DNA from 3 places in the Cellulomonas sp. H30R-01 genome. Region 3 is predicted to be linked to each of the others. Evidence: riboswitches for the same ligand, from Rfam matches in the RefSeq annotation. Region 3 holds a riboswitch; each other region holds the start of a gene.
The links. A riboswitch is a leader RNA that binds a small molecule or an ion and turns the genes downstream of it on or off. The one in region 3 is predicted to bind S-adenosylmethionine.
Positions count from the first base shown of each region.

Region 1: it holds a riboswitch for S-adenosylmethionine, as region 3 does, so the genes downstream of both, GXP71_RS10405 (LLM class flavin-dependent oxidoreductase) here and GXP71_RS14600 (NADPH-dependent FMN reductase) in region 3, are expected to answer to the same signal.
Region 2: it holds a riboswitch for S-adenosylmethionine, as region 3 does, so the genes downstream of both, GXP71_RS13260 (rhodanese-like domain-containing protein) here and GXP71_RS14600 (NADPH-dependent FMN reductase) in region 3, are expected to answer to the same signal.

Region 1 covers NZ_CP048210.1:2,335,452-2,340,563, reverse strand. The annotation lists gene GXP71_RS10435 (molybdopterin oxidoreductase family protein) at 1-303, shown strand, start outside; gene GXP71_RS10430 (hypothetical protein) at 300-782, shown strand; gene GXP71_RS10425 (hypothetical protein) at 838-1,290, shown strand; gene GXP71_RS10420 (CsbD family protein) at 1,313-1,504, opposite strand; gene GXP71_RS10415 (DUF4175 domain-containing protein) at 1,544-1,699, opposite strand; gene GXP71_RS10410 (nuclear transport factor 2 family protein) at 1,857-2,237, opposite strand; SAM riboswitch class IV at 2,371-2,484, shown strand; gene GXP71_RS10405 (LLM class flavin-dependent oxidoreductase) at 2,756-3,907, shown strand; gene GXP71_RS10400 (NtaA/DmoA family FMN-dependent monooxygenase) at 3,917-5,112, shown strand, end outside.
Region 2 covers NZ_CP048210.1:2,959,143-2,964,254, reverse strand. The annotation lists gene GXP71_RS13265 (O-succinylhomoserine sulfhydrylase) at 1-1,216, opposite strand, end outside; gene GXP71_RS13260 (rhodanese-like domain-containing protein) at 1,240-1,653, opposite strand; SAM riboswitch class I at 1,660-1,754, opposite strand; SAM riboswitch class IV at 1,875-1,989, shown strand; gene GXP71_RS13255 (aminotransferase class V-fold PLP-dependent enzyme) at 2,031-3,446, shown strand; gene GXP71_RS13250 (pentapeptide repeat-containing protein) at 3,538-4,128, opposite strand; gene GXP71_RS13245 (GNAT family N-acetyltransferase) at 4,165-4,752, shown strand; gene GXP71_RS13240 (bifunctional lysylphosphatidylglycerol flippase/synthetase MprF) at 4,822-5,112, shown strand, end outside.
Region 3 covers NZ_CP048210.1:3,261,064-3,266,175, forward strand. The annotation lists gene GXP71_RS14590 (AAA family ATPase) at 1-1,056, opposite strand, end outside; gene GXP71_RS14595 (tyrosine-protein phosphatase) at 1,177-1,983, opposite strand; SAM riboswitch class IV at 2,185-2,294, shown strand; gene GXP71_RS14600 (NADPH-dependent FMN reductase) at 2,310-2,888, shown strand; gene GXP71_RS14605 (flavin reductase family protein) at 2,885-3,427, shown strand; gene GXP71_RS14610 (L,D-transpeptidase) at 3,570-4,457, shown strand; gene GXP71_RS14615 (phosphatase PAP2 family protein) at 4,631-5,112, shown strand, end outside.

The DNA.
Region 1 (5,112 bases), 930 kb from region 3:
CGGCGCGGCGTCGTGTTCGTCCCGTTCCACTACGGCTACTGGGACACCGAGCCCGGCCACGAGCCCGGCCACGAGCCCGGCGGTGCCGGTCGCGCGGCGAACGAGCTCACGCCGACCGAGTGGGACGCGGTCTCCAAGCAGCCGCTGTTCAAGACCGCCGTGTGCCAGGTCGAGCGCGTCGCCGACGGCGCGGGCACACCTGCGCCCGCCCCGACGACGGGCGCGTCCGCCCCGGTGCGCGTCGGCGTGCGGCCGACCGCCGGCGGGACGCGCGCGGAGGTCCACGAGGAGGTGGCGACGTGAAGCTGGGGCTCGCGCTGCGCGAGGTGCACCGCTCCGAGACCGAGCTCGCGGAGGCGCTGCTGCACCTGTCGGAGCGGCACGCGGTCGTCCACGACGTGCACCTCCTGGCGCGGGACCTCGCCGCGTGGTCGGCGGACCACGTGCGGCAGGTCGCCGAGGCCGCGCACGACCAGGGCGAGGACCTCGACCCGGACCCGGTGCGCGACCCCGGCGTCACGCGGCGCGTCCGCGAACGGCTGTCCGAGGCGCTGGGGCGTGCCCGCGCGCCCGAGCTCGCGCTGCTGTCGGACCTGCGGACCGTGTACGTCCTCGCGCACGGCGTCGCCTCCGACTGGGAGCTCATCGGCCAGGCGGCGCAGGGCGTGCGCGCGCGGGACCTCGTCGACCTGTCGCAGCGCTGCCGTTCGGAGACGATCCGGCAGGCGCGCTGGGCGGACGCGATGCTCAAGGAGTCGGCGACGCAGATCCTCGTGTCCTGACGGCCCGGGACGGAGGTCCGGTCCGCAGCGGTGGCGGCGGTGGCAGCGTCGGACCATGGGACGTGCAGCGCGCCGGTGGGTCGTGGGCCTCTCCGCGTTCACCCTCGTCGGGGTCGTCGCGGGGGTGCAGGGCTTCCTGTCGGGCGCGTTCGCGCCGCTCGTCGACGACCTCGAGCAGGTGCTGCCCCTCACCGGGCCGGTCGTGCCGGCCGTCGCGCTCGCGGTCCTCGTCGGTGTCCCGCAGACGCTCGTGCTCGTGACCGCGCTGCGACGGACGGCGGACGCGCCCGTCGTCGCGGCGGTGGGCGGCGCGGCGCTGACCGGGTGGGTCGCGGTGCAGCTGCCGCTCGTCGGCTGGACGTCGCCCGTGCAGTGGGCGTTCGCCGCCGTCGGCGTGGTCGAGTGCGTCGCCGGGCTGCGGATGCGCGCGGCGCGGGCGGAGACGCCCGGGGGACCGGCGGGGACGACGACGGGGACGGCCCGCACGGACCGTCCCCGTCGGAGCTGACCGGCCGAGCCGGTGCAGCGGTCTACTTGAAGGCGTCCTTGACGTCGTCGACGGCGTCCTTCGCCTTGTCGCCAGCCTGCTTGACGTTCGCGGACGTCTGGTCCGCCTGGCCCTCGGCCTCGAGGCGCTCGTCGCCGGTCGCGCGGCCGGTGCCCTCCTTGACCTTGCCCTTCGCCTCTTCGGCGGCGTGCTCGATCTTGTCGTCCAGACCCATGGGTCTCTCCTCTCGTGCGGGCGGTCGTGGGCGGGGGTGTCAGACGGCGCGACGGCCTCTGCCGACGAGCCAGCCGATGAGGCTGACGACGAGCAGGATGATGCCGATCCACAGCAGGACCTTCGCGGCCTCGACGGCGACGCCGAGGACGATCATCACCACGCCGGCGATGATGAGGATGAGCCACAGAGCCATCTGACTGCCTCTCTCGACCCGGTGGCCGGGGTTGGCCGCCGGACGTCCACGACCGCGTTCTCCAGTCGCAACTCCTTCATGGTCGTGCGACCAGGGGCGCGCCGCACGTCGGGCGGGCCCGTGCGAACGGTGGTACGCGGGGTGAGATGTCCGGACGTCAGCCGCCCGCCTGCGGGGCGGGCGGCTCGACGAGGTAGGTGCCGTGCCCCTCGACCACGAGCCCGTCGACGAAGCGCAGGACCTCGTCGACCACGCCGCCCGACTGGTTGCGGTAGCCGAGGACGAGCACGTCGACTCCCGCGTGCACGCGCTCGACGGAGAACCGCAGGTCAGGGACCTGCCGGAGGCCTTCCGTCCAGTAGGCCCGCAGGGCGTCCTTGCCGTGCACGACCCCCTGCGTCGCGGGCAGGAGCCGGGCGGCGACGGGCGACGTGAACACGACGTCGTCCGCGAAGTGGTCCAGCACGGCCTCGACGTCGTGCGCGTTCCAGGCGGCCACCCAGGCGGCGGCGAAGGCGTGCGGCTCGGGTGCGGACATGCCGGGCAGTGTGGCACCGCGGGGTGCGGATCGTGGACACCGTTGTCCGGCATGTGAGAACCGGGCCCGACGATACTTGACCTATCAGGTCGGGATTTCTAGTGTGCTCGTCACCGGGGTCACGCGACCTCGGGGTCATGAGCTCCAGCACCAAGCCCCGGCTCGCTGGACGGCAACCCTCCCGCGCGGCGGGGTGCCCCGGGTGACGACCAGGCCGTGAGCGCACCGCGCACGGCAACGGCGCGGACGCAGGCCCACGGCCTGCCGTGAGGAGAGAGCGATGAGCGGGCGAGCCCCCGGACGCGCAGCCGTCCTGACGTGTCGCTGTCGCCCCCTGCGCTCCTGTCGCACGCGCTGACACCCGCGCTACCGCCGCACCGACGGTCGGGGGCCGCAGCGCCCCGACCCCGCCGCCCGCCGACGCGGGCTCCCTCGTCCCACCCCACCGCCACGTCCCGGCACGGACGCGCCCTCGGCGCGCCCGCAACCGCCGTGCACCCCAGAGACGGACCCGCACCATGACCGTGACCCCCAGCACCCACCTCGGCCTCGACCTCTCCGACGCCGGCGCGCACCCCGAGGCGTGGCGCGCGACCGGCTCCGAGCCGCACCGCCTGTTCGACCCCGAGCGCCTCGGCCAGCTCGTCGCGACCGCGCAGCGCGCCACGCTCGACTACGTCCTGTTCGACGACGCGTTCGCGCTGCACACCAGCCGCAACACGACGCTGCGCGGCCGGCTCGACGCCGCGCTCGTCTCCGCCCGGCTCGCCCCGCGCAGCTCCGGGATCGGGCTCGTCGCGACCGTCGACACCACGCACACCGAGCCGTTCCACGTCGCCAAGGCGATCCAGACGATCGACCACGTGAGCCGCGGTCGCGCCGCCTGGCAGGTCGGCTGGTCCACGACCGACGAGGTCGCCGCCGCGTTCGGCCGCAAGCCCGCGCAGGACGAGGCCGACGCGGTCGCCGAGGCCGACGAGGCCGTCGACGTCGTGCGCAAGCTCTGGGACAGCTGGGAGGACGACGCCGAGATCCGCGACGTCCCGACCGGCCGGTTCGTCGACCGCGAGAAGATCCACCGCATCGACCACGACGGCGTGCGGTTCGCCGTGCGCGGCTCGTCGATCACGCCGCGCTCGCCGCAGGGCCAGCCGCCCGTCGTCGTGCGCGTCGGGTCCTCGTCGTCGTTCGCGCTCGCCGCGCACCGCGCCGACGTCGTGCGCATCCGCCCCGCCGACCGCGGCGACGCCGCGCGCCAGCGCGCCGAGATCCGGGCCGCTGCGGCCGCCGTCGGGCGCGACCCCGACGAGCTCCGCGTGGTGGCCGACCTGTTCGTGGTCCTCGGCGGGACCGAGCACGCCGCCCGCGAGCGGCTCGCGCTGCTCGACGCGCTGACGGCCCCCGGTCGGCGCACGCACGAGGGTGCCGCGCACGTCGGGACCGCGGCGGACCTCGCCGCGACGATCGAGGACTGGACGACGACCGGCGCGGTCGACGGCTTCACGCTGCGGCCCGCCGCGCTGCACACCGACGTCGACGGCATCGCCGACGAGGTCGTGCCGCTGCTGCGCGCAGCGGGCGTGTTCCGTGAGTCCTACCCGGGCACGACGTTCCGCGACACGCTCGGCCTGGCGCGCCCCGTCAGCCGCTACGCGACCGCGATCGCCTGAGCCGCCGAAATGACGAACCGCCCCCGCAAGCAGATCCACCTCGGCGCGCACTTCCCGGGTGTCAACAGCACCACGGTGTGGACCGAGCCCGACTCCGGCAGCCAGATCGACTTCGCGTCGTTCGAGCACCTCGCCCGCAAGGCCGAGGACGCCCGCCTCGACTTCTTCTTCCTCGCCGAGGGCCTGCGCCTGCGCGAGCACAAGGGGGAGATCTTCGACCTGGACGTCGTCGGCCGCCCGGACACGCTGCCCGTGCTCGCCGCGCTGGCCGCGGTCACCGACCGGCTCGGCCTGGTCGGCACGATCAACACGACCTTCAACGAGCCGTGGGAGATCGCCCGGCAGTTCGCGACGCTCGACGTCCTGTCCGGCGGCCGTGCCGCATGGAACCTCGTGACGTCGTCGGACGCGTTCACCGGCGCGAACTTCCGCCGCGGCGGGTTCCTGCCCTACGCCGAGCGGTACGAGCGGGCCGCCGAGCTCGTCGCGGTCGCCCGCGCGCTGTGGGACTCGTGGGACGACGACGCCGTGCTCGGCGACCGGGCCGCCGGCGCGTTCCTGCGCGACGGGGCCGTGCGCGAGGTCGAGCACGTCGGGACGCACTTCCAGGTGCGCGGCACGTTCCCGACGCCGCGCGGTCCGCAGGGCCACCCGGTGCTGTTCCAGGCGGGCGACTCGGCCGACGGCCGCGACTTCGCGGCGGCGACCGCCGACGTCGTCTTCTCGATGCACTCGACGTTCGAGGACGGTCAGGCGTTCTACCGGGACGTCAAGGGCCGGCTCGCCGCGCTCGGGCGCACCGAGGAGTCCCTCAAGATCCTGCCCGCGACGACCGTCGTGCTCGGCGACACGCTCGCCGACGCCCAGGAGCGGGCCCGGGTGATCCGGCGCCAGCAGGTCTCGGGACCGGGCGCGATCGCGTTCCTCGAGCAGGTGTGGGGCGTCGACCTCACGTCGTACGACCCCGAGGGACCGCTGCCGGACGTCGAGCCCGACGTCGACAACGCCGACATCACGCGCGGGCGCGTCCGGCACGTCAAGGACCCGCGTCCCGTCGTCGCGCAGTGGCGCGCCCGCGCCGAGGCCGACGGGCTCTCGATCCGCGACCTCGTCATCGCCGTCACGACGCGCGGCGGGTTCGTCGGGACGCCCACGCAGGTCGCCGACGCGATCGACCGGGCCGTCCAGGAGGACGCGAGCGACGG
Region 2 (5,112 bases), 300 kb from region 3:
TGAGGTCGTCGCGGAGGTCCTCGACGTCCTCGAGCCCGACGGACAGGCGGACGGTCGACTCGGCGATCCCGACGGCGGCGCGGCCCTCGGGTCCGAGCTTGCGGTGCGTCGTCGTGGCGGGGTGCGTGACGATCGACTTGGTGTCGCCGAGGTTGTTCGACAGGTCGATGATCCGCAGCGCGTCGAGGAACGCGAACGTCGTCTTCTTCGCGACGTCGGGCGTCGCGCCCTCGGGGACGCGCAGGTTGAGCGTGACGACCGTGCCGCCGCCGGTCTGCTGCGCGCGCGCGAGGTCGTGCTGCGGGTGCGACGGCAGGAACGGGTAGCGGACGGACGCGATCGCGGGGTGCTGCTCGAGCCAGCCGGAGAGCGTCAGGGCGGACGCGGCCTGGTGGCGCACGCGCAGCGACATCGTCTCGAGGCCCTTGAGCAGCACCCACGCGTTGAACGGGGACAGCGACGGGCCGGTGTTGCGGATGAGGGTCTGGACGGGCCCGCGGACGTACTCGGTCGAGCCGAGGATCGCGCCGCCGAGCACGCGGCCCTGGCCGTCGATGTGCTTGGTCGCGGAGTAGACGACGACGTCGGCGCCGAGGTCGAGCGGCCGGGACAGGACGGGCGTCGCGAAGACGTTGTCGACGACGACGGTCGCACCGGCGGCGTGCGCGAGCCGGGACACGGCGGCGATGTCGACGAGGTCCTGCATGGGGTTGGACGGCGTCTCGAAGAACACGACGTCGGCGGGCGTCGAGAGCGCCTCCTCCCACTGCGACAGGACGTGCCCGTCGACGTAGTCGGTGCGCACGCCCCACTTCGCGAGGATCTCGTCGAAGATCACGACGCTCGACCCGAAGAGCGCGCGGGCGGACACGATGCGCGAGCCCTGCTGCACGAGCGCGGCCAGGGCGGTGAAGACGGCGGACATGCCGGTCGCGGTCGCGTAGGCGGCCTCGGCGCCGTCGAGCAGGCGCAGGCGCTCCTCGAACGTCGACACCGTCGGGTTGGAGTAGCGGGAGTAGAGGAACCGGTCGACGTCGCCCGCGAACGCGGACTCGGCCTGCGCGGCGGAGTCGTACACGTACCCCTGGGTGAGGAAGAGGCCCTCGGACATCTCCTGGAACTCGGACCGCACGAGCCCGCCGCGGACGGCGAGCGTGTCGGGCCGCAGCGTCGAGCGGTCGACGGAGCGGTCGTCCCAGTCGCCGGGACCGGGCACGCGGCCCGGCACGCGGTCGGCGGTCACAGCGTCGTCCACGGCAGACCCTCGGCACGCCACCCGACGTGCCCGCGCTGACCGTCGGGGCCGACGTCGCCCTCGAACCCTCGCAGCACGTTGTAGGCCGGGCCGAACCCGGCGGCGGTCGCGGCTTGCGCGGCGGCGACCGAGCGGACCCCGGAGCGGCACAGGAAGACGACGGGCCGCTCGTCGCCGGGCGTCAGGCCGGCCTCGGCGAGCTCGTCGACGAATCGCGGGTTGAGGCCCTGCGGGGTCGTCCACTCGACGAGCGCGGCACGGCCGCCGATCCCGGTGGCGTCAGGGACGCCGATCAGACGCCACTCGGCGTCGGTGCGCACGTCGACGAGCAGCGCGCGCTCGTCGTTCGTGAGCAGGTCCCACGCCTGCTGCGGGGTCAGGTCACCGGCGTACGGCATCGCGATCCTCCATCGGTCCTGGCGGTAGCACCCTCGCCCGGCGGACCGGGGGGTTGCTGCGGCGTCGTCGAGCCAGATCTCTCGGCCGCTCTGGATGGTTGCGGCGATGCTACGCGCGCCGACGGCCGCCGCGCCAAGGAGTGGACAAGCCGTCCCGCCATCCGAGACGCCGGAGGCCTCCCGTTGACACACCCCGGCGCCCGGCGGAACCCTCGTCGTCAGGTCATGAGCGCCAGCGCGAAGCCCCGGCTCGCTGGCCGGCAACCCTCCTCCGCGGTGGGGTGCCCCGGGTGACGACCAGGCCGACCGCCGACCGGCGGACGGCAAGCGCGGGGCTGGCCGTCGGTGCCGGGTCCCACGGACCCGTGAGGAGCACCATGTCCGTCATCGCCGAGACCACGTCCTGTGCCGAGGTCGGCGCCCCGGTGTCGACCCGCGAGCCCGTCGCTGCGCTCCTCCCCGTCGTCGGTGGCGACACCACCGTCCCGCTCGTCGACGGCACCCAGCGGGTCTACGCCAACCTCGACTACGCCGCGAGCGCCCCCGCGCTCGAGTCCGTCGCCGCGCGCGTCACCGAGGTCCTGCCGCTGTACGCGTCCGTGCACCGCGGCGCGGGGTACCTGTCGCAGGTGTCGACGGCCCTCTACGAGTCGTCCCGGCAGAGCATCGCGCGGTTCGTCGACGCGCGCCCCGACGACGTCGCGATCATCACCCGCAACACGACCGACTCGCTCAACCTGCTCGCGGGTGTCGTCCCCGCCGGTGGCAAGGTCCTCGTCCTCGACGTCGAGCACCACGCCAACCTGCTGCCGTGGGTGCAGTCGTCGCAGCGGCACGGCAACACCACGACGATCCTGCCGATCGCGCGGACGGTCGCCGAGACCCTCGACGCCCTGCGCGCCGAGCTCGCGACCCAGCCGTACGCGCTGCTCACGATCACGGGCGCGTCCAACGTGACCGGCGAGTCCCTGCCGATCGAGGAGGTCGTCGCGCTCGCGCACGCCGAGGGCACGCGCGTGGCGGTCGACGGCGCGCAGCTCGTCCCGCACCGCGGCTTCTCGCTCGCCCGCACCGGCGCCGACTACGTCGCGTTCTCCGGCCACAAGACGTACGCGCCCTTCGGCGCGGGCGCGCTCGTCGGTCGCCGCGACTGGCTCGACACCGGCACGCCCTACCTGGCCGGTGGCGGCGCCGTGCGCGACGTGCGCGCCGACCGGACCGTCTGGCAGCCCGCCCCCGCGCGGCACGAGGCCGGGTCGCCCAACGTCATCGGCGCGATCGCGCTCGCGGAGGCGTGCGACCGGCTCGCCGCCCTGCCCGCCGGCGCGCTGCTCGCGCACGAGGAGGCGCTCCGCGCCCGCCTGGTCGACGGCCTGGGCACGATCGACGGCGTCGAGGTCGCGCGCATCTGGCCCGACTCCGCCGACCCCGTCGGCGTCCTCACGTTCACGGTCCCCGGCCACGACCCGGGCCTCGTCGCCGCCTACCTGTCCGCCGAGCACGGCATCGGCGTCCGCGACGGCCGGTTCTGCGCGCACCCGCTGCTCGCGCACCTCGGCGCGTCCGGCGGCGCGATCCGCGCGTCCGTCGGCGTCGGCACGACGAGCGAGGCCGTCGACCGCCTCGTCGACGCGCTGCGCCGCTACCTCGCCGACGGCCCGACCGCCCGGTACGACGTCGTCGACGCCTGCTGGACCGTCGTCGACGACACCCGCCCGCTCGTGCAGGTGCACGGCCTCGACGCCCTCGCCGCCACCGCGGCCGCCGCCTGCGGTCCGGCCCTCGACGACTGACTCGCCCGCGACGGCTCGGCGCCCGCTCGTCGTCAGGCCGCGTCGGTCGCGCGCGCCGAGGGGGCCCGGCCCGCGGGGGACGGGCGCGTGATCAGCCGACGACGATGCCCAGGTGCTCGGCGACGAGCGGGGCGAGGTCGAGCAGCTGGTCCTGCGTGATGCGCGCGCCGCGCAGCCCGTCGAGGCCGTCGATGCGCTCGAGCCCGACGACTCCGCGCAGGTCGACGTCCTCGAGCCGCGCGCCGGACACGTCGAGACGCCGGACACGGCAGTCGTCGAGGACGACCTTGCGCGCCTTCACCCGGGCCAGGTCGAGCTCGTCGACCATGACGCCGACCAGCCGCACGTCGGTGAGCGTCGCGTCGCGCAGGTTGAGGTAGTCGACCTTGCCCCCGTGCAGCTCGACGCGGGTCCACTCCGACCCGTGCGCCTCGACCGCACCGAGCCGCGCGCCCTCCCACCGGCAGTCGAGCCAGGTCGTCGACACCGCGGACAGCGACCCGGCCCGCACGCGCGTCCAGGCGGTGTCCGACGCGCGCGTGCCGTCCAGGCGCGCACCGTCGAGCGAGCAGTCCGTGAAGGTGCACTCGAGGATCCGGGAGTGGGACCCGTCCTGCCCGTCGAGGTCCTCGCCGACCAGGTCGAGGGCGTCCAGGTCGCCGTCGCGCTCCAAGAAGACCATGGTCGCCACCCTGCCAGACCGTGCGAGGCTTCCGCTGTGCTCCACGACGTCACGCTCGAAGGCCACGGTGCTCGGCTCGTCCCGCTCGACGACACCCACGCGGAGGCGCTCGCCGCTTTCGTCGACGACCGGGTGTGGGCGGGCATGTCGTCCCCGCTGCCCGCCGGGCTCGACGGCTGGCGTGCTGAGGTGGACCGCGCGCGGGCGACGCCCGGGCGGGTCGCGTTCGGCGTGCTGGACGCGGCGACGGGCGAGGTGCGGGGCAGCACGTCGTTCTACGACCTGGACCTCCACGTCCTGCGCGTCGAGATCGGGCACACCTACTACGCGCCGCGCTGGTGGGGGACGTCGAACAACCCGGCCTGCAAGCTGCTGATGCTCACGCACGCGTTCGAGACGTGGGGCATGCAGCGCGTCGCGTTCCGTGCCGACACCCGCAACACGCGCTCGGTCGGCGCGATCCGTCGGCTCGGCGCGGTTCCCGAGGGGGTGCTGCGCAGCCACCGCCTCGCCCCCGACGGCACGCGCGGCGACTCCGCGTACTTCTCGATCCTGCCCGACGAGTGGCCCGCGGTCCGCGCCGGCCTGCTCGCGCGGCTGGCGGGGACGACGCCGGACGTCTGACGCCGCACGACGGACGGATCACCCCGCGCGAGGGGTGCGCCGACGGTCACCCCCGGCAGACTGGGGCGCATGCCGGGCAGCGTGCTCCTCCCGCGAGTCGACCGATCCGCCCTCGACGAGCAGCGGCGTCGTGTCCACGTGCGCGTGCTCGCGTCGCGGGCCGTCTGGGTCCTGGCCGTGGTCGGGCTCGTCTCGAGCCTGCTGCGCGGGGTCTGGCGCGACCTGGCGCTGTTCGACGACATCGTCCCCGACGCCGGCGCGGCGTCGGCCCGCCCGGCGCTCATCACCGTGTCGATCGTCCTGCTGTTCACCGCCCGCGGGCTGCGGCGCGGCCACCGGCTGTCCTGGATCCTCACGCTC
Region 3 (5,112 bases):
CTCCGCGTCGTGCGCGCGACGTGCGAGGAAGTGGTCGACGAGCGCGCGACGGCCGTGCGCGTCGGGCGCGGCGAACATGAGCCGGCGGTCGAACCGGCCGGGCCGCAGCAGCGCGGGGTCGAGCGAGTCGGCGCGGTTCGTCGCCGCGATCAGCAGGATCGGTGCGCGTCCGGGGCGGCGCTGGCGGATCTGGCGCGTCGCGGGGAGGAACAGGTTCACCGCGGCGACCAGCCGGTTGTACGCCTTGTCGCCGCCCGTGGGCTCGTCGAACGACTGCATCTGCACGAGGAGCTCGTTGACGACGCCGCCCGTGCCCTCGCTCATCATCGCGTTCGTCACGAGGCCCGGCGCACCGGCGGACGCCGCACCGACGAGGGTCCGCGACGACGACGCCCCGAGCATCCCGCCGCGGCGCAGCGCGATCGCGTCGATCTCCTCGATGAACCCGATCGCCCCGCCCTCGGTGCGTGCCGCGCGGCGCAGCGCCCGGAAGTACGCGCGGATCTTGCGCGCCGTCGCGCCGTAGTACATCGACTGGAACGACGTCGCCGACACGAACAGGAACGGGACGCCCGCCTCTGCGGCCATCGCCTTCGCGGTCATCGTCTTGCCGGTGCCGGGCGCGCCCTCGAAGAGCAGTCCGCGCCGCGGGGTGCCGCCCATCTGGTCGGCGAACTGCCGGTGCGTCTGGAACAGGTCGATCGAGCGGCGGACGTCCTCCTTCACCGGGTCGATCCCGATGACGTCGTCGAGCCGGACGTCGACCTGCTCGGGCCGGTAGGTGAGGTGCGGCGACCGCGCGGACCCGACCTGCGTGCCGACGAGCAGGAGCAGCATCGCCCCGAAGAACAGGACCGGGACCAGGATCAGCGGGTCGACCGCCGGGAGCGACGGCAGCGGGTCGCGGCCCAGCAGCGCGCTGACGATCACGTACGCCTCGGCCGCGAGCACGAAGGCGGCGAGCCGGTAGACGCGACGACGGCGCATGCGCTCGCGGTCGAGCGCGATGTCGTGCGCACCCTTGCGGATCGGGGAGACCAGCTCGTCCTCGTGCATGCGTCCGCCTTCCGTCGGCTCGGTCGCACCATCGTCAGCGCCCGTCGGAGGCCCGGCAACATCGGACATACCGGACCACCCGAACGGACCAACCGGACGAACCGTGCGGCGCGGCCTCTGTCAGGCGTCGGCGCGCAGGGTGCGCCGCAGCGCCTCGACCTCGAGGGGCGTGAGCCCGAGCCCGTCGGCGAGGTACCCGTCGAAGGACCCGAACCGGGCTTCGACCGTGTCGAGCGCGGCCCGCAGGTAGTCCTCGCGCACCTCGAGGAACGGGGAGACGAGAGCCGGGTTGCCGCCCGCGGCCTCGAGCTGCGCGAGCAGTGGCGCGAACGTCGCCCGGACCGCCGGGTTGACGGCGAGGAACTCGTCCGTCGCGCCGTCCTCGTCGACTCCTGCCGCGAGCAGCAGCACGGTCGCGGCCCATCCCGTGCGGTCCTTGCCGGCTGTGCAGTGGAAGAGCACCGGGGTGCCCTGCGCGTCGATCACCGTGCGCGCGAACGTCGCGTAACCCGCGAGCGCCGCGGGCGAGGACACCAGCCGGCGGTACGTGGCGCGCATCTGCTCGGGGACGTCCATGCCGTCGAGCGTCTCGAGGAGTACCGCCGGGCGGGTGAGCAGCGTGGCGGCCTGGGCGGCGGCGTTCCCGGGGAGATCGGCGAGCACGTCGAGCTCGACGAGCCGCGCGCCTGCGGGCAGCCGCTCGGGACGTGCCTCGCGTTCGGCGGCGGTGCGCAGGTCGACGACGGTGCGCACGCCGAGCGCGGTGAGCACGGGGTCGTCGGGCACGCCGTCCGACGTGAGCTCGGCCGAGCGGAACGCGACGCCGCGCGCGACGGTCCCGCCGTCCGCGGTCGGGCGGCCGCCGAGGTCACGGAGGTTGGTCACGGCGGTCGCGGGGAGCACGTGCGGGTCGACGACGTCCGTCATGCGGCGATCGTGGCACGGCGGCGGCGAGCCGGCGACGCTCGCGCGGTCCCGGGCCCGGTCCCGGTCGCGGTCGCGGCGAGGCCGTGACGCCCGCGCGATCCGGCGAAGAGACGCGAAATCCCGACCGGTCTTGTCCGCATATCGAGAAGGAGTCGCCCGACCCCTTGCCGTCGGCGCGACCGCTGGTAGAAACCGCGGCCAGGTCACGAGCACCAGCACGCAAGCCCCGGCTCGCTGGTCAGCAACCCCTCCACGACGGGGTGCTCCGGGAGATGACCAGGCCGCACCACCCGGTGCGGCAAGCGTGAACGTGAAGGAGCCGCACCGTGAGCCACCCGACCGGTCCGAGCGTCGTCGCCCTCGTGGGCAACCCGCGCCCGGCCTCCCGCACCCGCAGCACCGCCGAGCACGTCGCCGGCCGCCTGCTGCCGCACCTCGGCGCCGACCCTGCCGGCCCCACCACCGCCGGCGTCACGACCGTCGACCTCGCCGACGTCGCGGGCGAGCTGTTCGCCCCCGAGCGCCCGGCCGCCGACGCCGCGCTGCGGACCGTCGCCGCCGCGGGCGTGCTCGTCGTCGCGACGCCCGTCTACAAGGCGTCGTACACCGGGCTGCTCAAGGCGTTCCTCGACGGGTACGGCCCCGACGGTCTCGCCGGGGTCGTCGCGGTCCCGCTCGTCGTCACCGGCTCGCCCGCGCACGCGCTCGTCGGCGAGGTGCACCTGCGCCCGCTGCTCGTCGAGCTCGGCGCGAACGTCCCGACGCGCGCGCTCGTCGTCACCGAGGCCGACCTGCGGGACACCACGGCGCTCGACGCCGTGGTCGACCACTGGCTCGACCGGGCCGCCGAACCGCTGCGCCGCGCCGTCCGCGACGCGGCCGACCTCGCGGAGGCGCTGCGATGACCGCCGAGATCCTGCGCGCTCTCGACGCCGACCTCGTCCAGCAGGACGAGCAGCAGCTCACACCCGACGCGTACAAGGAGGTGTTCCGCCGCCACCCCGCGGGCGTCGCGGTCGTGACCCTCACCGACGGCGACCGGCTCGTCGGGTTCACCGCGACGTCCGTCATCTCGGTGTCGGCCGCGCCGCCGCTGCTCGCGTTCTCGCTCGCGTCGACGTCGTCGTCCTGGCCGGCCGTCTCGCGGGCCCGGACGCTCGCGATCAGCTTCCTGTCCGGCGCGCAGGACGACGTGTCCGCCCGCTTCGCGACCAGCGGCATCGACCGGTTCGCCGCAGGCGGCTGGACCGCGTTGCCGACCGGCGAGCCCGTGATCGAGGGCGCCGTGTCGTGGGTGCGCGGGCGCGTCGTGCAGCGCACACCCGTCGGTGGGTCCTACCTGGTGTCGGTCCGCGCGCTCGCGCACGGCACGACCGACGAGGTGGCCCCGCTCGTCTACCACGACCGCACGTACCACCGGATCGGGGACGCGACCGCGATCTGACGCGTCCCGGCGAGCTGCCCACCGCCACCGGCGAGCCCCGCGCACCCCTCGCGCGGGGCTCGTCCGCGTTCTCGCGGCGCTCGCGCCTTTGCCGCGCGGACCCCCGCTGACGGACGATGGGATCCCGACCCCGGAGGTCCTCGTGCGCACGTCCGTCCCCGCCAGCCGCCGCGCGGCCGGTGCGGCCGTCGCGCTCGCGCTCGCCGTCGGGGTGGCCGGGTGCGCCACGGACAGCCCTGTCGCGGCTCCCCCGCCCGTCGAGCTCGCCGCACCCGTCGCGGTCGCCAAGGCCGCCGCGCCCGCGCCACCCCCGCCCGTCGACCTCGCGACGCTGCCCGTGGTCGACGTCCTGCACGTCGTCCCGGGGCTGCCCGGAAGCGAGGGCCTGACGCCGCTCGAGAACGACGATCCGTCGCTCGGCCGGTGGCGGACCGTCGTCGTGTCCGAGCCGACCGCGGTCCACGCGAGCGTCGGCGGCCCCGCCGTCGGCGTCCTGCCGACGGACGTGCTCGGCGCCGCGAACGTGCTGCCCGTCGTCGACGAGGCCGCCGGCTGGGTGCGCGTGCTCCTCGCGACGCGCGGCGCGCTCCCCCGCGAGGACCGCGCGCAGGTCAACGGCCGCACGGGATGGGTCCGCACGACCGACCTGATGCCGTCGGGCACCGACTGGTCGGTCGTGGTCGACGTCGCGGCGCAGACGCTCACCGTCGACGACGGCACGTCGGTGCGCACGTTCCCCGTCGTCGCGACGGGTGCTCCCGCGACCCCGACCCCGCACGGGCCGGCGTTCCTGCTGGGGCTGCGCTGGTCGGAGCCGGGGACGACGACCCCGCGCGTCCTGCCGCTGTCGACGCAGAGCGAGACGATCGACCACTACGACAAGCCGACCGGCACGGCCGTCACCGCGATCCACACGACGACGCTCCGCGGCCGCGGCGCCGTGTCGAACGGGTGCGTGCGGGTCACCGACGACGTGCTCGACGTGCTGTGGCAGGCGCCCGCCGGGACGGTCGTCACCACCGTCGGCTGACCGGCCGGGGCCGGCGCCGACGCAGCGGGAGGTGGGCCCGTCGCCGGGCGCCCGGTGACCGTCACGCCGTCCCGCCGTCCCGCCGACCGCCGCGGACGCCCGCCCGTGCCCGCCGACGGATGAACTCACCGTCTCGCCGGGCGGACGCGCGTGGACGCCCCTACCCTCACCGCATGCGAGCCACGACCGTCCGACGACGCGCACTCGTGCGCGCCGCGACGCTCGGTGCCGCCGTCGCGCTCCCCGTCGTGGTGCTCGCGTTCCTCGTGCGCGGGCAGGTGACCGCGATCGTCCACGTCGACCAGTCCGCGATCGTCGCCGCGACGGACCTCACGCGCGCGAACCCGGCGCTGCGCAGCGTGCTCGTGGCCTGGCAGACCGCGTTCCAGGCGGTCGTCGTCAACACCGCGGGCGCGCTGCTGTGCGTGTGGGTGTGGCGACGGCACCGCCTCGGCACGCGCGCGCTGTGGGCGGCCGTCACGATCGCCGCCGGGTGGGGCCTCCAGCTCGCCGCGAAGGGCGTCGTGCAGCGCGCCCGGCCCGTCGTCGAGGACGCCGTCGAGCACGCGCCAGGCTCGAGCTTCCCGTCCGGGCACGCGACGAACACGGCCGTCGCCGCCGTCACGCTGACGCTCCTGGTGTGGCCGCTGCTCGG